One region of the Streptomyces sp. NPDC002623 genome, then DNA from elsewhere that is predicted to be linked to it. Evidence: riboswitches for the same ligand, from Rfam matches in the RefSeq annotation. Region 1 holds a riboswitch; each other region holds the start of a gene.

The links. Region 1 has a riboswitch for cobalamin ahead of ACWD4O_RS03450 (ribonucleoside-diphosphate reductase subunit alpha). Riboswitches for the same ligand answer to the same signal wherever they lie in the genome.
Region 2: linked by a shared signal. The riboswitch ahead of ACWD4O_RS38425 (CbtB domain-containing protein) and the one ahead of ACWD4O_RS03450 (ribonucleoside-diphosphate reductase subunit alpha) in region 1 are both predicted to bind cobalamin.
Region 3: linked by a shared signal. The riboswitch ahead of metE (5-methyltetrahydropteroyltriglutamate--homocysteine S-methyltransferase) and the one ahead of ACWD4O_RS03450 (ribonucleoside-diphosphate reductase subunit alpha) in region 1 are both predicted to bind cobalamin.
Region 4: linked by a shared signal. The riboswitch ahead of ACWD4O_RS29145 (ABC transporter substrate-binding protein) and the one ahead of ACWD4O_RS03450 (ribonucleoside-diphosphate reductase subunit alpha) in region 1 are both predicted to bind cobalamin.

Annotation. Positions count from the first base shown of each region.
Region 1 is NZ_JBSFWB010000002.1:167,935-172,650, forward strand. Features, by position in the region: gene ACWD4O_RS03435 (DUF3311 domain-containing protein) at 1-96, shown strand, start outside; gene mctP (monocarboxylate uptake permease MctP) at 93-1,721, shown strand; gene ACWD4O_RS03445 (GNAT family N-acetyltransferase) at 1,806-2,312, shown strand; cobalamin riboswitch at 2,365-2,500, shown strand; gene ACWD4O_RS03450 (ribonucleoside-diphosphate reductase subunit alpha) at 2,623-4,716, shown strand, end outside.
Region 2 is NZ_JBSFWB010000032.1:66,218-70,933, forward strand. Features, by position in the region: gene ACWD4O_RS38410 (oxygenase MpaB family protein) at 1-10, opposite strand, end outside; gene ACWD4O_RS38415 (acyl-CoA dehydrogenase family protein) at 20-1,198, opposite strand; gene ACWD4O_RS38420 (CbtA family protein) at 1,346-2,107, opposite strand; gene ACWD4O_RS38425 (CbtB domain-containing protein) at 2,133-2,354, opposite strand; cobalamin riboswitch at 2,391-2,547, opposite strand; gene ACWD4O_RS38430 (histidine phosphatase family protein) at 2,819-3,382, shown strand; gene ACWD4O_RS38435 (ferredoxin) at 3,442-3,816, opposite strand; gene ACWD4O_RS38440 (DUF6479 family protein) at 3,973-4,338, shown strand; gene ACWD4O_RS38445 (ATP-binding cassette domain-containing protein) at 4,367-4,716, opposite strand, start outside.
Region 3 is NZ_JBSFWB010000056.1:23,743-28,458, reverse strand. Features, by position in the region: gene ACWD4O_RS45390 (amidohydrolase family protein) at 1-274, shown strand, start outside; gene ACWD4O_RS45385 (hypothetical protein) at 522-1,118, shown strand; cobalamin riboswitch at 1,341-1,570, shown strand; gene metE (5-methyltetrahydropteroyltriglutamate--homocysteine S-methyltransferase) at 1,738-4,056, shown strand; gene ACWD4O_RS45375 (hypothetical protein) at 4,121-4,366, opposite strand; gene ACWD4O_RS45370 (LacI family DNA-binding transcriptional regulator) at 4,593-4,716, shown strand, end outside.
Region 4 is NZ_JBSFWB010000017.1:203,200-207,915, reverse strand. Features, by position in the region: gene ACWD4O_RS29155 (ABC transporter ATP-binding protein) at 1-604, opposite strand, end outside; gene ACWD4O_RS29150 (FecCD family ABC transporter permease) at 629-1,693, opposite strand; gene ACWD4O_RS29145 (ABC transporter substrate-binding protein) at 1,690-2,727, opposite strand; cobalamin riboswitch at 2,770-2,974, opposite strand; gene ACWD4O_RS29140 (citryl-CoA lyase) at 3,035-3,931, opposite strand; gene ACWD4O_RS29135 (CaiB/BaiF CoA transferase family protein) at 3,928-4,716, opposite strand, start outside.

The DNA of each region.
Region 1 (4,716 bases):
GTGCTGCTGTCCACCGCGCTCACGGTGACCGCGTACAAGCTGTGGCAGATCGACCAGCGCGGCCGTAGGACCCGGAGCGGGGGTGCGGCGGAATGAACGACGGCGTGAACGGCGTGGCACTCGCCGTCTTCATCTTCTTCTTCCTGGCCGTCACGGCCATGGGCTTCCTGGCCGCGCGCTGGCGCAAGGCCGAGAACGAGAACAGCCTCGACGAATGGGGCCTGGGCGGCCGGTCGTTCGGCACCTGGGTCACCTGGTTCCTGCTCGGCGGCGACCTCTACACCGCGTACACCTTCGTCGCCGTCCCGGCGGCGATCTACGCGGCGGGCGCGGCCGGCTTCTTCGCGGTGCCCTACACGATCCTCGTCTACCCGCTGATCTTCACGTTCCTGCCCCGCCTGTGGTCGGTCTCCCACAAGCACGGCTATGTGACGACCTCCGACTTCGTGCGCGGCCGCTGGGGCTCGAAGGGCCTGTCGCTGGCGGTCGCCGTCACCGGCATCCTGGCAACGATGCCATACATCGCGCTGCAGCTCGTGGGCATCCAGGCGGTGCTCGACGTGATGGGCGTCGGCGGCGGCGAGGACACCAACTGGTTCGTGAAGGACCTGCCGCTGCTGATCGCGTTCGGCGTGCTGGCCGCCTACACCTACTCCTCGGGCCTACGGGCCCCCGCGCTGATCGCGTTCGTGAAGGACACGCTGATCTACATCGTCATCGCGGTGGCGATCATCTACATCCCGATCAAGCTCGGCGGCTTCGACGACATCTTCGCCAAGGCGGGCGAGGCGTTCAGCCAGACCAACCCGGCGACGGGCAAGCCGCGCGGCGCGCTGGCGCCGGGCGAACCCGGTCAGTGGACCTACGCGACGCTGGCGTTGGGCTCGGCGCTCGCGCTGTTCATGTACCCCCACTCGATCACGGCGACGCTCTCCTCCCGCAGCCGTGAGGTGATCCGCCGCAACACCACGATCCTGCCGCTGTACTCCCTGATGCTGGGCCTGCTCGCGCTGCTCGGCTTCATGGCGATCGCCGCCGGGGTCAAGGTCACCAACGGGCAGCTGGCCATCCCGCAGCTGTTCGAGGACATGTTCCCGGCCTGGTTCGCGGGCGTGGCGTTCGCGGCGATCGGCATCGGCGCGCTCGTGCCGGCGGCCATCATGTCGATCGCGGCCGCGAATCTCTTCACGCGCAACATCTACAAGGACTTCATCAAGCCGGACGCGACGCCCGCGCAGGAGACCAGGGTCTCCAAGCTGGTCTCGCTCCTGGTGAAGGTGGGGGCCCTGGTCTTCGTCCTCACCATGGACAAGACCGTCGCCATCAACTTCCAGCTGCTGGGCGGCATCTGGATCCTGCAGACCTTCCCGGCCCTGGTCGGCGGCCTCTTCACCCGCTGGTTCCACCGCTGGGCCCTGCTCGCCGGCTGGGCGGTCGGCATGCTCTACGGCACGGTCGCCGCGTACGGCGTCGCCTCCCCGACCCAGAAGCACTTCGGCGGCTCGTCGAAGGAGATCCCGGGCCTCGGCGAGATCGGCTACATCGGCCTGACGGCGTTCGTCCTGAACGTCGCCGTCACGGTGGTCCTGACCTTCGCCCTGAAGGCGCTCAAGGCTCCGGAAGGCATCGACGAGACCAAGCCGGAGGACTACACGGCGGACGCCGGCGACCCGGGCGTCCAGAAGGAACTGCCCCCGGCGACGGCGAACGCCGGTCACTGACCCGAGGAACCGGGCGAAGCACGCGGAGGGCCGTCGGAGACATCCGGCGGCCCTCCGCCCTGTGCGTGTCGCACACTGCCTGGCATGGACATCCACATCCGGGCAGTACGACCCACCGAGCACGACGCCCTCGGCGAACTCACGGCCCGCGCCTACCTGGACGACGGGCTGCTCGACTTCGGCGAGAGCGACGAGTACCTCCACGAGCTGAGGGACGTCGCGAAACGTACGGCCGCCGCCGAGGTGCTGGTCGCCGTGGAGGGCGACGCGGTCCTCGGCGGAGTGACCTTCGTCCCCTCGGGGGGTGCGATGGCCGACATCGCGCGCCCCGGCGAGGCCGAGATACGGATGCTGGCGGTCGCGCGCGAGGCGCGCGGCCGCGGCGCGGGCGAGGCCCTCGTGCGGGCCTGCCTCAACCGGGCGCGGGCCGCGGAGGGCTGCACGGCCGTCGTCCTGTCGACCCAGCGCACCATGGCGGCCGCCCACCGCATCTACGAACGTCTCGGTTTCGTCCGCACACCAGAGCGGGACTGGAATCCCCTGCCGCACCTGGACGACATCACTCTCCTCGCCTACAAGTTGACGCTCTGAAACCAGCGCGACACAACATCTGGGGGTGACACGACAGCCGGGCACAAGATGTATGCTCATGCTCGCTGTCGCCGCAGGGGAATCCGGTGCGAATCCGGAACTGTCCCGCAACGGTGTACACGCGTGCATGTCCACCCATATGTGCACGCCTGTTCAGTCCGAGGTCCTGCCGACAGCGCGCCCGGCCGTCCCGGTCCGGGTGCCCTGACGTCCGGGCCTCGCGGAGTGGGCCGGTGGACGCGACGCCCCGTGCGCTCGTGTGCTGCCCTGCCCTCCGCCAGGCCCCCTGCCGAGCGAGGGAGAGCCTCACGTGACCATCGCGCCAGCCGACCCGGTTTCAGTCTTCGAGCTGGAGACCGACGGTCCCGGGAACGCGTTGCTGCGGACCCTGACCGAGCTGACCGCCGACCTTCCCGACGCCGCCCCCGGCCGGGTCGCCGCCGCCGCCCTGCGCGGCCGGTCCTCGCGGGCCGACGAGGCGGAGCTGCGCGAGCTGGCGACGGAGGCGGCCGCCGGTCTGATCTCCGAGGACCCCGCCTACTCGAAGCTGGCCGCCCGGCTGCTGACCATCAGCATCGCCGCGGAGGCCGCCTCCCAGGGGGTCACGTCGTTCACCGCCTCGGTCGCCGTCGGCCACCGCGAGGGTCTGATCGCGGACCGCACCGCCGAGTTCGTGCGCGTCCACGCGGCCCGTCTCGACGCGCTGATCGACACGACCGCCGACGACCGCTTCGGCTACTTCGGGCTGCGCACTCTGCACAGCCGCTATCTGCTGCGGCACCCGATCACCCGCAAGGTCGTCGAGACGCCCCAGCACTTCCTGCTGCGCGTCGCCGCCGGCCTGGCCGAGGACGACAGCACGCGTGCGCTGGACGAGGTCGCCGCGCTGTACGGGCTGATGAGCCGCCTGGACTACCTGCCGTCCTCCCCCACGCTCTTCAACTCCGGCACCCGGCACCCCCAGATGTCGTCCTGCTACCTCCTCGACTCCCCGCTGGACGAGCTGGACTCCATCTACGACCGCTACCACCAGGTCGCCCGTCTCTCGAAGCACGCCGGCGGCATCGGGCTGTCGTACTCCCGGATCCGCAGCCGCGGTTCGCTGATCCGCGGCACCAACGGGCACTCCAACGGCATCGTGCCGTTCCTGAAGACCCTGGACGCCTCGGTCGCCGCCGTGAACCAGGGCGGCCGGCGCAAGGGCGCGGCCGCGGTCTACCTGGAGACCTGGCACTCCGACATCGAGGAGTTCCTGGAGCTGCGGGACAACACCGGCGAGGACGCCCGCCGTACGCACAACCTGAACCTCGCGCACTGGATCCCGGACGAGTTCATGCGGCGCGTGAACGCGGACGAGCAGTGGTCGCTGTTCTCGCCCTCGGACGTGCCCGAGCTGGTCGACCTGTGGGGCGCGGAGTTCGAGGCCGCGTACCGCAAGGCCGAGCGGGACGGGCTCGCGAAGAAGACCATCCCGGCCCGTGACCTGTACGGCCGCATGATGCGCACCCTCGCGCAGACCGGCAACGGCTGGATGACCTTCAAGGACGCCGCCAACCGCACCGCCAACCAGACGGCCGAGCCGGGTCACGTCGTGCACTCCTCCAACCTCTGCACGGAGATCCTGGAGGTCACGGACGACGGCGAGACGGCCGTGTGCAACCTGGGTTCGGTGAACCTCGGCGCGTTCGTCGACCCGGCGGCCGAGGACGGCGACGGCATCGACTGGGAGCGGCTGGACGCGGCCGTCCGCACCGCCGTCACCTTCCTCGACCGGGTCGTCGACATCAACTTCTACCCGACCGAGCAGGCGGGCCGCTCCAACGCCCGCTGGCGGCCGGTCGGTCTCGGCGCGATGGGCCTGCAGGACGTCTTCTTCAAGCTGCGGCTGCCGTTCGACTCCGCCGAGGCCAAGGCCCTGTCCACCCGGATCGCCGAGCGCATCATGCTGGCCGCGTACGAGGCCTCCGCCGACCTGGCCGAGCGCAGCGGCCCGCTGCCCGCCTGGGACAAGACCCGTACCGCTCGCGGTGTGCTGCACCCCGACCACTACGGCGTCGAGTTCACCTGGCCGGAGCGCTGGGCGGCGCTGCGGACGCGGATCGCGGCGACGGGCCTGCGCAACTCGCTGCTGCTCGCCATCGCGCCGACCGCCACCATCGCGTCCATCGCGGGCGTGTACGAGTGCATCGAGCCGCAGGTGTCCAACCTGTTCAAGCGCGAGACGCTGTCCGGTGAGTTCCTCCAGGTCAACTCCTACCTGGTGAACGAGCTGAAGGAGCTCGGCGTCTGGGACGCCCGCACCCGTGAGGCGCTGCGCGAGTCCAACGGCTCGGTGCAGGAGTTCGCGTGGATCCCGGCCGAGGTCCGCGCCCTGTACCGGACGGCGTGGGAGATCCCGCAGCGC
Region 2 (4,716 bases), on a different contig from region 1:
CGGCGGTCATACCGGCAGGCTAACGCCGTACCCGCGGCATCCCCAGCCCTATCCAGGAGATGATCTCCCGCTGGATCTCGTTGTTGCCGCCGCCGAAGGTGAAGATCACGGCGGAGCGGTAGCCCCGTTCGAGCTCGCCGTGCAGCACGGCGCCCGCGGAGCCCTCCTGGAGTGCGCCGGGGGCCGCGACGATCTCCATCAGCCAGGCGTAGGCGTCCCGGCGGGCCTCGGAGCCGTAGACCTTGACGGCGGAGGCGTCCTGGGGCGTGAGGGTGCCGTTCTGGAGGGCGCCGACCATCTGCCAGTTCAGCAGCTTGAGCGCGTCGAGCTTCACATGGGTCCGGGCCAGCCGGCGGCGCACCCAGGGCAGGTCGACGACCCGGCGGCCGTCGGCGAGCTTGGTCTCCGTCGCCCAGCGCTGCACGTCGTGCAGGGCGCGGATGGCCATCGTGCCGTGCGCGGCGAGGGTCACGCGCTCGTGGTTGAGCTGGTTGGTGATCAGCCGCCAGCCCTGGTTCTCGGGACCGACCCGCCGGGAGACCGGGACCCGGACGTTCTCGTAGTAGCTGGCGGTGGTGTCGTGCGAGGCGAGGGTGCGGATGACCGTGCAGGAGTAGCCGGGGTCGGCGGTCGGCACCAGGAGCATGGTGATGCCCTTGTGCGGCGGGGCCTCGGGGTCGGTGCGCACGGCGAGCCAGACCCAGTCCGCGGTGTCGCCGTTGGTCGTCCAGATCTTCTGCCCGTTGACCACGTACTCGTCGCCTTCGCGTACCGCACGGGTCTTGAGGGCGGCGAGGTCGGTGCCGGCGTCGGGCTCGCTGTAGCCGATGGCGAAGTCGATCTCACCGGCGAGGATCTTCGGCAGGAAGTCGGCCTTCTGCTCGTCCGTGCCGTACCGCATGATCGTCGGGCCCACGGTGTTGAGCGCCATCAGCGGCAGCGGCACGCCGGCCTGGGCGGCCTCGTCGAAGAAGACGAACTGCTCGATGGGCGTGAGGCCCCGGCCGCCGTACTCCTTCGGCCAGCCGACGCCGAGCCAGCCGTCCGCGCCCAACTGGCGGATGGTCTTGCGGTAGAAGCGTTTCGCGGCGACCGGGTCGATGTGCCGGGCGTAGGCGTTGGCCGGCACCAACTCGGCGAAGTAGGCGCGCAGTTCGGTGCGCAGCCGCAGCTGCTCGGGCGTGTGGTCGAGGTGCACGGCGCCTCCTGGCTTCCCAAGGCCGGTGTCCGGACGGTCCTGACGGCGCACACGGTAGAACGTGTTCCAGAAATTGGGAATGGGGAGCGCAACGCCAGAAGGGCCCCGGAGCAGAAGCGCTCCCGGGGCCCTTCGACCGTGCGGCGATCAGTGAGGTACCGGAGTCGGCTGGGCCGTCACCGCCGGCTTCCTGGCGGCCTCGGGAGCCAGCAGGCGCTCCGCGAGCACCCCGAAGACCAGCCCGAAGGCGGTCCACAGGGCCGCCTGCACGGCGAGGGCGGCGAGCCGGTACTGCCACAGCAGAGTCGCAGGGAAGTCCGCCGGAGCCTCGTTGAACGACGGCAGGAAGGCGTACGCCAGGCCCACGACGAGGACGAAGAACCCGCCCGCCGCCAGCGTGGCGTTCCAGTTGCCCAGGCGCGGCGCGAGACGCCTGCCCAGGACGACGGCGCCGACCGCCAGCAGCACACTGAGCACGACCATCAGGAAGTACAGCGTGGTGCGCTGGTTCAGCGTGTCGGGATCCCCGACGGCCGGCGGGTTGGCGGGGTACTTCAGGAACGGGACGACATACACCGAGACCAGCCCGGCGCCCGCCAGGAGCAGCGCGCTCGCGCGCGGCCCGAAGCGGCCGATGCGGCCGAGCGCGAAGCAGTACGCGAGGGCCGCGATGCCGCCGAAGGCGACCCCGTAGACGAGGACGCCGGTGGACAGGCCCGCGGTGGACTGCAGGGTGCGGCTGACGAGTTCCTCGCCGCCGTGCTCGTGGGCGTGCGTCTCCTCGAAGGCGATCGCCTCGTCGACGCGCGGTTCGCCCAGGAAGTAGGCGACGAAGAGGGCCACCAGGCCCGCGGCAAGTCCCGCGAGCATGCCACGGACCAGGAGGTTTCTGACAGTTGCGGAGTTCATGAGCGGATACGCTTCCTCTTCGCTGTCAGTGGCAGGGGAAGCCGAGCAGGTGGCGGGCGTCGTGCACCCACTCGTGGACGCCCTCGCCGGACACCACGGACGTGGCGCCCTGTTCGGCGCCGACGAAGTACAGCAGGACCAACATCAGGATGCCGAAGAAGACCGCCCACGGGACGATCGCCCCGATCGGCAGCTTCTCGGGGAGGGCGGTAGGGGTAGCGCTCGGCTGGACGGCGGACTGCGCCATGGCAGGACCTCCTGGGGGAACTCGCGTCCCGGCTCGGTGGTGCACAGGACGACGGTGCGGGTCTGACTCACCCGGCCCGCACCTGAGATGGGGGCCCGGCACACAGTGGCGCGACCGTGCCGGGCTTCCACCGGCTTCCGCTTGTCCGTCGTCGATGTCGATTTCGTCGAGGACCGTACCGCGAAAGTGCAGATCCGGCCAAGGGCGCACGGACGGGGTACGGGAGCGGGACCGCCGGCCCGTCCGGCAGGATGACCTCCGATGACGGGTGCGGAACTGCGGGCGCGGCCCGGTCGCGCGGGGCCGGAGGCCGCCGAACACCGGCGGGTCGAGGGCGTGTTGTCGGCCCGCGCCGCCCACCGGGCCACGACGGACCCGCGGCTGCCCGCCCGGGTTCCGACACGGCCGGCGCCCGTCCCGGTCATGTGCCGGATGCCGCACGGGACACGAGAGAAAGGCGTCGCATGACGAGCAGGCTGGTCCTGGTCTCCCCCGCGCTCACCGCCGCCCTGCGCGAGGCGCGGTTCGACGACGGCGGTCCGCTCGACGACGTCGGGCGGCGGCGGGCCCGGGCGGCCGCCGGGACGCTGCCGACGGCCGAGCGCGTCTGGACGTCGCCCACCGTGCGCTGCCGCGAGACGGCCGTCGCACTGGGCCTCGACGCGGTGGACGCGCCCGGGCTGGCGGCGCTGGACGCGGGCCGCTGGCGGGGCGAGGCGCTGGCGGACGTGGGGGCTCGGGAGCCGGACGCGCTGGCCGCGTGGCTCACGGACCCCACGGCCGCGCCGCACGGCGGGGAGTCGGTGCGGGCGGTGTGCGAACGGGTGGCCGCCTGGCTCGACACGGCCGCGCTGCAGCCGGGGCGGACCGTGGCCGTCGCCGAGCCCGAGGTCGTCCGGGCCGCGGTGGTACGGGCGCTGGGAGCGCCGGAGTCGGCGTTCTGGCGCACTGACGTGCCGCCGCTGACGGCCGTGGAGCTCAGCGGCCGGTCGGGGCGCTGGAACGTACGGATGGGCAGCCCGCTCTGAGACGTCCGCCGTGAGTCGCCCCTGCGAGGTGTCCGCCGCGAGGGCGCCTGCGCGCGGTCTCAGCCCAGCGTGGCGAGAAAGTCCGTGCAGGTCGCGGCGCAGGCGCGGCAGGCGGCCGCGCCCTCCTCGGCTCCCGGATGCTTGTCGAAGACATGGGCGCACTCCAGGCAGACGGTCCGGCACCACTCCAGCTGGGCGCGGATGCCGGCCTCGTCCATCCGGTTGTCCTCGGACAGCACCCGGCAGGTCGCGTCGCACACCTCCGCGCACATGATGCCCTTGCGTCGCACGAGTTCGTCTCGTTCGGTCCCCTCCGGGTCCACGAGGCTCGCCCGCAGCGCACAGGTTCGCGCACATTCGGTGCACGCCTGCGCGCAGGCGAAGCGGTCCTCCAGGAATCGGAAGAGTTCCTGTTGGGATGTCGTCGAAGTCACCCCCGGCGGGTAGCCGGTAGGAGCGGCGCCAAACCCGCCCGGCAGCAGCGACGTCTGCCGGACGCCATGCGTGAGGTTCCGTCGACGGGGAGTCACGTCTCCGGACTGGTCCCGGAATGGCGGGTTCATGACCCGTTACGGGGGTATTCGGCTGATATGACTACCGCAAGCATGCAGCTGGCCGCCGCGAGCGGCCTGCTCAGTCTCGTGATGTTCGTCGTCGGCATGGCCGTGCTGGCCGTGCTGGCCGGCGGCTTCTGGCTGGGCGCGCGTGTCAAGTCGCGTGAGCCGGACCGGCCGCGCCCCGAGGAGCAACCGCAGCTGCCGCCGGGCGGCGCGGTGCGTGAGATCCGCGAGAACCGCGAGCCCGACGAGGTTCCTCGGACCCCGAAGGGGGGCCGCCCCCTCACCCCGTACGAACTGAGCAACATGCAGACCCGGGCGAGCACGGACCAGAAACGCCCGCGCTGGAGCCGCGGCAGCAGCGGCTCGTTCGGCGGCGGCGGCCTGGGAGCCCACTGATCACCGGGCTCCCCCTCGCCCGCGCCGGTCAGGCGCCGACGTAGGCCGCCAGGTGCTCCCCGGTGAGGGTGGGACGGGCGGCGACGAGGTCGGCAGGCGTGCCCTCGAAGACTATCTTTCCGCCGTCGTGGCCGGCGCCGGGGCCGAGGTCGATGATCCAGTCGGCGTGCGCCATGACGGCCTGGTGGTGCTCGACGACGATGACGGACTTGCCGGAGTCGACGAGCCGGTCCAGCAGGCCGAGCAGTTGTTCGACGTCGGCGAGATGGAGACCGGCGGTCGGCTCGTCGAGGACGTAGACGCCGCCCTTGTCGCCCATGTGGACGGCCAGCTTGAGCCGCTGCCGCTCGCCGCCGGACAGGGTGGTGAGCGGCTGGC
Region 3 (4,716 bases), on a different contig from region 1:
CTTCACCCGCCCCGGACACGTCCTGTTCGGCAGCGACTGGCCCTTCGCCCCCACCCCTGCCTCCCAGTACTTCGCCAACGGACTGGACAGCGGCGTGGACCCCCACACGCTGACAGCCGTCAACCGCACCAACGCCGAAGCTCTCTTCCCCCGCCTGGCCACGAAGCCGGCCGGGCCGGCGCCGGCCCGGCCGCTCCCCGTGCGGCTGCGCCAGTCCGCCCGACGGGCCGGCGCCCGCCTCTTCTACAAGCTCATCCAGCCCGGAACCCACTGAGAGCCCGACCGCCGCCGCGCACCCGATGCCCCCGGAGACAGCCGATGCCCAGACGGCCGTCGCCACCGGCGGCGGGCGGAGTTGCCGAGGATCCGCCGGTCTCTCCGGATTCCGCGAGCTGACGACTCGTCAACTACCTCTGAGTCACGGCCACTTTACTGACCGGGTGGGGCAATTGGCGGCAAGCGGTGGTCTACTGAGGTACATGCCCCTTTTGGACGATGAGCGGGAAGCTCTCATCATGGGTGTGGCCATCGCAGGAGGCGGGTCGGCGCTCCTCCTCGTCGGCGGGCTCATCTGGGGATTCCCGTGGCAGGTGATCCTGCTCGTGGTGGCTTTCACGGTCGTGCTCGGGGTCGCGATCTCCGCCATGACATTGGCCGAGGTACGGCGTGACGCGGAGCGGCAGGCGCGCAGCCGCGCGATGCTGACCGCCTGGGCGGGCCGCAACGGAGGGCGTTGCGAAACAGACTTGGCCGCGCTCACCACCGACGGGGAGCAGTGGAAGCTCCCCGCGAGCCCGCTCTTCCGCGGCGAAGTGCTGGCCGTGGTGCACCGGGACGGCGTCGAGGTGGGCATCGCCTGCTCCATCGTCGACGACGGCCTCGAGGGCGGAAACAGCTGGTACACGGCGATCCTGGTCCGCCTCACCGAGGAGCGGCCGCCGACCCGACTGCACCGCCGGGAGATACGCCGACTGGATCTGCCGCCGGGCGTGGTGTCGGTGGAGACGGGTCGCCAGGAGCTGTGCGTGCGGTACGTAGGCTGGCCCGACGCGTCGCCGGTGCTGGACACGCGGGTCGACGCCGCCGTCCGCCTGGCGGCGAGCCCGCAGGAGGCGTGACGCCGACGCGTCCGCGCCCCCGGCCCCGGCCCCCGCTCCGGCCCGCGAGTCGCCCCGGTTCTTCACTGCTGTCGGCCGTACGACCAGGGCCGGGCAACCCGGGCGGAGGGAGACGCGGGGGCGCGTTTCCCTCCCCCGATCCGTTCCACACGCGTCCGCCATGTGGCCCACGCCACCATCCGAATGCCGGACACCACGGGCCGCATCCCTGACGGTCGCCGTACGGTGGCTGGTGCAGCTGGTTCGCCCCGTCCGCCAGGCGGGATGCGTCGCAAGAGGGAACCCGGTGGGAATCCGGGACTGCCCCGCAGCGGTGAGCGGGAACGACCGCCGTCATACGCACTGGGTCCACGCAGGGCCTGGGAAGCGACGGCCAGTAGGTGTCTCGTACGACTTCGTACGACACAGACGTGCCCGCGAGTCCGAAGACCTGCCAACTGCCCGCACCCGAACCACTCGTGTGCGGACATCCCGGTGACCTCGTGGGCGGGTCGGCGTACCTACCAGGCGGACGACCGCGCCGTACCTTGCGCAGTCGGTCTCCGTCCGGTTCGTCACCCCTTCGCGCTCGCGTCCCGTCCCCGGGATCTCAGGGATTCATCTCGCGAAGGAGATCTCCGTGACCACCAAGCCCGCAGCCGCGGCAGCACGGGCCACCGTGTACGGCTACCCCCGCCAGGGCCCGAACCGGGAACTGAAGAAAGCCATCGAGGGCTACTGGAAGGGCCGCGTCACCGCCGACGCCCTCCGGACCGCCGCCGCCGAACTGCGTGCCGACAACTGGCGGCAGATCGCCGAGGCCGGCATCCACGAGGCGCCCACCGGCGACTTCTCGTACTACGACCACGTCCTGGACACCACCGTCATGGTCGGCGCGATCCCCGACCGCCACCGGGCGGCCGTCGATGCGGACGCCCTGGACGGCTACTTCGCCATGGCGCGCGGTACCCAGGACGTCGCGCCGCTGGAGATGACCAAGTGGTTCGACACCAACTACCACTACCTCGTCCCCGAGTTGGGCCCGGACACGGTCTTCACGACCGACTCCACCAAGCAGGTCGCCGAGCTGGGCGAAGCCCTTGCCCTCGGGCTCACCGCCCGTCCCGTCCTGGTCGGCCCGGTCACCTATCTGCTGCTGGCCAAGCCTGCCCCCGGCGTGGCGGCGGACTTCGACCCGCTGACCCTGCTGGACCGTCTGCTCCCGGTGTACGCCGAGGTCCTCGCCGACCTGCGGGCGGCGGGCGCGGAATGGGTGCAACTCGACGAGCCCGCCCTCGTCCAGGACCGCACCCCGGCCGAGCTCAACGCCGCCGCCCGCGCCTGCCGCGACCTCGGGGCCCTCACCGACCGGCCCAAGCTGCTGATCGCCTCCTACTTCGACCGGCTGGGCGAGGCCCTGCCCGTCCTGGCCAAGGCTCCCGTCGAAGGGCTCGCCCTGGACTTCACCGACACCGCCGCAGCCAACCTCGACGCGCTGGCAGCCGTGGGCGGGCTGCCCGGCAAGCGTCTGATCGCCGGTGTCGTCAACGGCCGCAACATCTGGATCAACGACCTGTCGAAATCCCTCGCCCTGCTCGGCACCCTGCTCGGCCTGGCCGACCGGGTCGACGTGGCCGCCTCCTGCTCCCTGCTGCACGTCCCCCTCGACACGGCCGCCGAACGGGACGTCGACCCGCAGATCCTGCGCTGGCTCGCCTTCGCGAAGCAGAAGACCGCCGAGATCGTCACCCTCGCCAAGGGGCTGACCCACGGCACCGGTTCCATCTCGGCGGAACTGACCGCGAACCGGTCCGATCTGGCCTCCCGCGTGAACTCCCCCGTCACCCACGACCCTGCCGTCCGGGCCCGCGCCGAGGCCGTCACCGATGCTGACGCCCGCCGCTCCCAGCCCTACGCCGAACGGGCCGCGGCCCAGCGCACCCACCTCGGCCTGCCGCTCCTGCCGACCACCACCATCGGCTCCTTCCCGCAGACCGGCGAACTGCGCACCGCCCGCGCGGACCTGCGGGCCGGCCGGATCGACACGGCCGGCTACGAGGAGCGGATCAGGGCCGAGATCCAGGAGGTGATCGCCTTCCAGGAGAAGACCGGCCTGGACGTCCTGGTGCACGGCGAGGCCGAACGCAACGACATGGTCCAGTACTTCGCCGAGCAGCTCACCGGCTACCTCGCCACCCAGCACGGCTGGGTGCAGTCCTACGGCACCCGCTACGTCCGCCCGCCGATCCTGGCGGGCGACGTCTCCCGCCCCGAGCCGATGACCGTGCGCTGGACGACCTACGCCCAGTCCCTCACCCCACGCCCGGTCAAGGGCATGCTCACCGGCCCGGTCACCATGCTCGCCTGGTCCTTCGTCCGCGACGACCAGCCCCTCGGCGACACCGCCCGCCAGGTCGCCCTCGCCCTGCGCGACGAGGTGAACGACCTTGAGACGGCGGGCACTTCGGTCATCCAGGTCGACGAGCCCGCCCTGCGCGAGACGCTGCCGCTGCGCGCCTCCGACCACCCCGCCTACCTCGCGTGGGCGACGGAGGCGTTCCGGCTGACGACGAGCGGCGTCCGTCCGGACACCCAGATCCACACCCATATGTGCTACGCCGAGTTCGGCGACGTCGTCCAGGCCATCGACGACCTCGACGCCGACGTCATCAGCCTGGAGGCCGCCCGTTCCCACATGCAGGTCGCCCGCGAACTCGCCGCCCACGGCTACCCCCGCGAGGCCGGCCCCGGCGTCTACGACATCCACTCCCCGCGCGTCCCGAGCGTGCAGGAGGCGGCCGAACTGCTGCGCACCGGCCTCGAGGCCATCCCCGCCGAACGGCTGTGGGTCAACCCCGACTGCGGCCTGAAGACCCGCGCCTGGCCCGAGACCCGCACCTCGCTGGAGAACCTCGTCGCCGCCGCCCGCACGGTCCGCGGCGAGCTGACCGCGTCCTGACCGACCGTCCCGAGAGCCGGGGCGCCACGAGCGCCCCGGCCCCCACTCGGGTCCGGCCGAGGGCTCAGGAGCAGAAGTCGGCGATCGTGCGGGTGAGGATGTCGGTCAGGCGGTCCAGCGAGGCGAGGCCGACGTACTCGGTCGCCGCGTGGGCGCGCTCGCGGACCGCCCCTGGGTGATGGAGCCCGCCGCCTTCCTGCCCGACCTCGTCTGGAGCGGCAAGCACCCGACCGTCCCGCTGCGGCAGCTTCCCCGCGGGCAGCGCGCACGCCGCGTCTTCACCGTCGTACGCCGCGGCCGCAGCGGACATCCCGCCGTCCTGGCCTGCCGCAATGCCCTCTCGCGGGCGGTCGCCCTCGACTCCGACCGGGCGGAGGACAGCACGGCCCACCGGTGCCAAGGCCCTGTGCGGCAACTGAACAGAGCGCTCCGGTCTTGCCTCCCCGTGTCGGGTCCCGTTACCTTGCGGCGAGTCTCTGACCAGGTACGCGGTGCGGTCCGGCGCATCGGTGCCCGGCGAGCGGAACGGGCATCGGGTGACAGGTCGAGGCAAGGGACGGCAGGAGGCGCAGCACGGTCTGCTGACGAACATCGCCGCCGAGGCGGGGGTCTCGCTCAGCACCGTGTCCAAGGTGGTGCACCGGCGCCGGGACGTGGGCG
Region 4 (4,716 bases), on a different contig from region 1:
CGACCACGCTGGTGACGGGCAGTTCGGCGACCAGGTTCAGCAGGTCGAGCTGGTGCTGGATGTCCAGGTGGTTGGTCGGTTCGTCCAGCAGCAGTTCGCGTGGCTCCTGGGCGAGGGCGCGGGCGATCTGGACGCGTTGGCGTTCCCCGCCGGAGAGCGTGTGCCAGGGCTGGTCCAGGCGGTCGGTGAGTCCGGTGCGTTCGAGAGCGGTGCGGACGGCACTCTCGTCCGCCGCGGTCGTCGGCGTCCAGGCGCGGCGGTGCGGGACACGGCCCAGGCGGACCACGTCGGCGACGGTCAACTCGACCAGGGTGTCCGCCTGTTGCTCGACGACGGCCACGCGCCGGGCGACGGCTCGGCGACCCCAGTCGCCCAGCGGGCGACCGTCGAGCGTCACGACGCCCGAGGCGGGGGCCAGGACCCCGGACAGCAGCCGCAACAGGGTCGACTTCCCCGATCCGTTGGGGCCGAGCAGCCCGGTCACGGAGCCGGGCCGGGGGGCGAGGCTGACGCCGTCGAGGATCAGCCGTCCGTCGGCGGAGCGGCTCACCCGGTCGGCGGCGAGGGTGGGCGACGCGTCCACCCCGTCGTGCGTCTCGCTCACCGAGTCCACCTCATCGCGTCCACCTCATCGGGTCCCCCTCGTGCGGTACAGGACCAGGACGAACGCCGGGACGCCGACGAGCGACGTCACCACGCCCACCGGCACCTCCTGCGGGTCGAGGACGGTACGGGCCAGGGTGTCGGCCCACACGAGGAACACCGCCCCGGCGAGCGCACTCACCGGCAGCAGCCGGGCATGTCCGGGTCCGACCAGGGCGCGGGCCGCGTGCGGCAGGACCAGGCCGACGAAGCCGATCGCGCCCGCCGCGCTCACCAGCACGGCCGTCAACAGGGCGGTCACGCACAGCAGCACCAGCCGGGTCCGGACCACCGCGACCCCGAGCGTGGCCGCCGCGTCCTGGCCGAAGGCGAAGGCGTCCAGGGTGCGCGCGTACCCGAGGCACACCGTCAGGGCGAGCACCAGCACGGCCAGGCAGAGCCACACCTCGGTCCAGCCGGCCCCGCTGAGCGACCCGAGCAGCCAGAACAGCACGCCCCGGGTGGTCTCCGCGTCGGCCGCCGTCAGCACGACGAACGAGGTCACGGCCGAGAACAACTGCATCGCGGCCACACCGGACAGCACCACCCGGTCCGTCGTCCCGCCGAGCGTGTGACTGAGCAGCAGCACCAGCGCGAACGAGCCGAGCGCGCCCGCGAACGCGCCCCCCGACACGGACACGACGCTCCCGCCGACCCCGAGGACGACCACGACGACGGCCCCGGTCGACGCGCCGGAGGACACCCCCAGGACGAAGGGGTCGGCCAGCGGGTTGCGCAGCAGCGACTGCAGCACCGCCCCGCACACGGCGAGCCCGGCGCCGCACACCGCGGCGAGCAGGGTGCGCGGCAGCCGCAGGTTCCAGACGATGCCGTCCCGGATGGGGGACAGGTCCGAGACGCCCCAGCCCAGGTGGGAGGCGACCGTGGACCAGACGTCGCCGACGCCGATGTCCGCCGGCCCGATGGTGATGGCCACGGCGACGGAAACGGCCAGCACCGCGAGTCCGGCGACCGGGCCGGCCAGGCCCCGCAGCGCCCCGGCGGCTGCCCGCAGCCGTCGGACCCCGGGCGACCGCAGGGCGGTGGTCATCCGGCGAGCCCGTACGCGCGCAGCGCCGCGGCGACCTTCTCCACGCCCTCGACGGTGCGGATCGTGGGGTTCATGGCCTGCCCGCTGAGCAGCACGTAACGCTTCTTCCGCACCGCGTCCATGTTCTTGGTCGCCGGGTTGGACTCCAGGAACGCGATCTTCCGCGCGGCGGTCTCGGCCGTCTGCGACTTACGGGTGAGGTCGCCGATGACGAGCACGTCGGGGTTGCGGTCGGCGACCGTCTCCCAGTTCACCTGCGGCCATTCCTGCGTGCTGTCGTCGAAGACGTTCTTCGCGCCGAGCGCGTTCGTGACGATGCCCGGCGCACCGCAACAGCCCGCCAGATAGGGGGACTCCTGGTTCGCGAACCAGTACAGGACGGTGGCGTCCGCGGCGTCGATCCCGGACGTGGCCTCGGCCACCCGGCCCTCGAGCTGGGTGACCAGCTTCTCGCCGCGCTCCGCCACCCCGAAGATCCGCGCCAGTTCGCGCACTTCGCGGTACACGGTGTCCATGGCCAGCGGCTCGGTCCGCGAGCCGTCGCCGCCGCCGCTGTTGTCCTTGCCCTCGCAGTCGGCGGGCGAGAGGTACGTCGGCACCCCCAGCTCCTCGAACTTGTCGCGGGGGGCCACTCCGCCCTTGCTCAGCGTGGAGGCGAAGGAGGAGGCGACGAAGTCCGGCTCGGCGTCCAGCACCTTCTCGAACGACGGCTGGTTGTCGGCGAGCCGCGGCACCTTAGCGTCGGCCTTCTCGAGCCCCTTCATGACCGGGTCGGTCCAGGTGGCGGTGCCCACCATGCGGTCGGCCAGGCCCAGCGAGAACATGATCTCGGTGGTGCCCTGGTTCAGTGAGACGGCCCGCTCTGGAGGGGCCCCGACGGTCACCTTCTGCCCGCAGTTGTCCAGCGTGACGGCCTTCGCCGACGCGCCGGCGCCCGAAGCCCCCTCGGACGACGAGCCCGGACCACAGGCGGACAGCAGCAATGCCCCGGACAGGAGCAGGACGGAACAGCGGGCGGGACGTGACAGATGCACGAAGCGGCTTCCTAGGCGTCGAGGCCCATGCGCGGGGCCCGTTCGGACGGTCGGCTGCCAGCAGGTCTTCGGACTCGGGATCACCCCGGCGGGGCACCTTCCCAGACCCGGCCATGGCCGTCGTCCAGTGGTTGCCGCCCCGCCCGTCACCCTCACCGCTGCGCGTCAGTTCCGGACTCCCACCGGATTCCCTGACCCGTGCACGCGAACTACCGCGTATACGAATACGACTGGCGTTCGAAAATTACCATGGCATTGCCTGCTCGCCCCACGTACCCCCGATGCCCCCGATGCCCTCCGGTCGGTCCTACGGCGCTTCGTCAGGGACGTAGTGGGCGTTGCGGTCGACCGAGCGGTAGATGTCCGGGGCGATGGGCCGGCGCAGTTCCTCGGCGAGATGCCCGAGGAGTCCGGCCGCCCGGGCGAGCAGCGCGAAGCCGCGCAGCAGCTCGACGGGGAGCCCGAGATCGGCGAGCGCCGCTCCGCACACTCCGGCGCCGTTGAGGGGCAGCGCGCGGCCGAGGACGTCCGGCGCCGTCCGCCCGACGGCCTCGAACAGGGCGAGGTGAGGGCCGTAGACCCCTTCCTCATGCGCGATACGGACGATCACCGGTGTCCGTGGGTCGCCCTCCTTGTGCACCGGGTGGCCGAGGCCGGGCACGAGCTGTCTCGCCGCCTTGCGTTCCGTCAGCGCTTCTCGTGCCAGCGCATCCCAGTCCGCGTCGGTGGTGGGAAGGGGCACGCCCGCCGCGCCCGCTGAGCCCGCCGCGCTCGCCGCGCTCGCCTCCGCGAGCACCTCGGCGAGGAAGCGGCCGGTGTCCTCGGTGACGCCCAGAAAGCGGGAGCCGCCGCCGAGCAGCCCGGCGGCGAGGGCCCCTTGCACGGACTCCGGCGCGGAGTACAGGGTCATGCGTGCGGCGATCGCGGTGGGCGTGAAGCCGTGGTCGGCCAGCGCGACCAGCACCGTCTCGAAGAGCCGCACCTCGCCCGCGGTGGGGCGGCGTCGGGCGGCCAGCCAGAACGCGAGTTCGCCGAAGCCGACCTGGCCCATCAGGTCTTCCGCCAGGTTCTGCCCGAGGAGGCTGATGGTGGCGGCGTCCGAGGTCCCGAGACCGGTCGGATACCGGGGCTGGGGCTGGGGCTGGGATTGTGATTGGGGCTGGGGCTGGGGCTGGGGCTGAGGTTGGGGCTGTCCGGCGGTCATCGATCCGCTTCCTTGTCCGTCGCGAGCCAGGCCCGTAGCTCATCGCCGTGCTGGTCGAGGGCGGGCGGCGGAAGGTCGTGCCGGGGCGGGGTGCCGCTGAAGGTGATCGGGTTGCGGATCATCGGCACGGAGTCCGGCCCGCTGCCCAGGGCGACCACCGGGTCGAGCCCCAGGTCCGCCGCGAGCGCGACGCCTGCGTCCACGTGGTTGATCGGTCCGCAGGGCACACCCGCCGCGGACAGTCTTCTGAACCACTCGTCCGCCGGGCGCTGTTCGAGCTTGGCGACCAGGAGCGGACGCAGTTGCTCGCGGTTGCGGGTCCGGGCCTCGTTGCCGGCGAACCGAGGGTCCTCGACCAGCTCGTCCAGGCCCAGTTCGACGCAGAGCCTGCGGAACTGGCCGTCGTTGCCCGCGATGACGATGAGGTCCTTGTCGGCCGTGGGCAGCGGTTCGTAGGGAAACAGGCTGGGATGCGCGTTGCCCATCCGGTGCGGGACGACACCGCCGGCCACCTGGGCCGAGGTGTGGTTCACCAGGCCCGACAGCGCGGAGGAGAGGAGGTTGACCTCGACGTGCTGTCCGGCCCCGGTCGCGTTGCGGTGGTTGAGCGCGGCCAGGATCCCGATGGCGGCGTGCATGCCGGTCATCACGTCGAACACCGAGATCCCCGCCCGGTACGGCGGACCGTCCGCGTCCCCGGTCAGGCTCATGAGTCCGGACGCCGCCTGGACCAGCAGGTCGTAGCCGGGCAGCGCGGCCCCGCCGGCCGTGCCGAACCCGCTGAT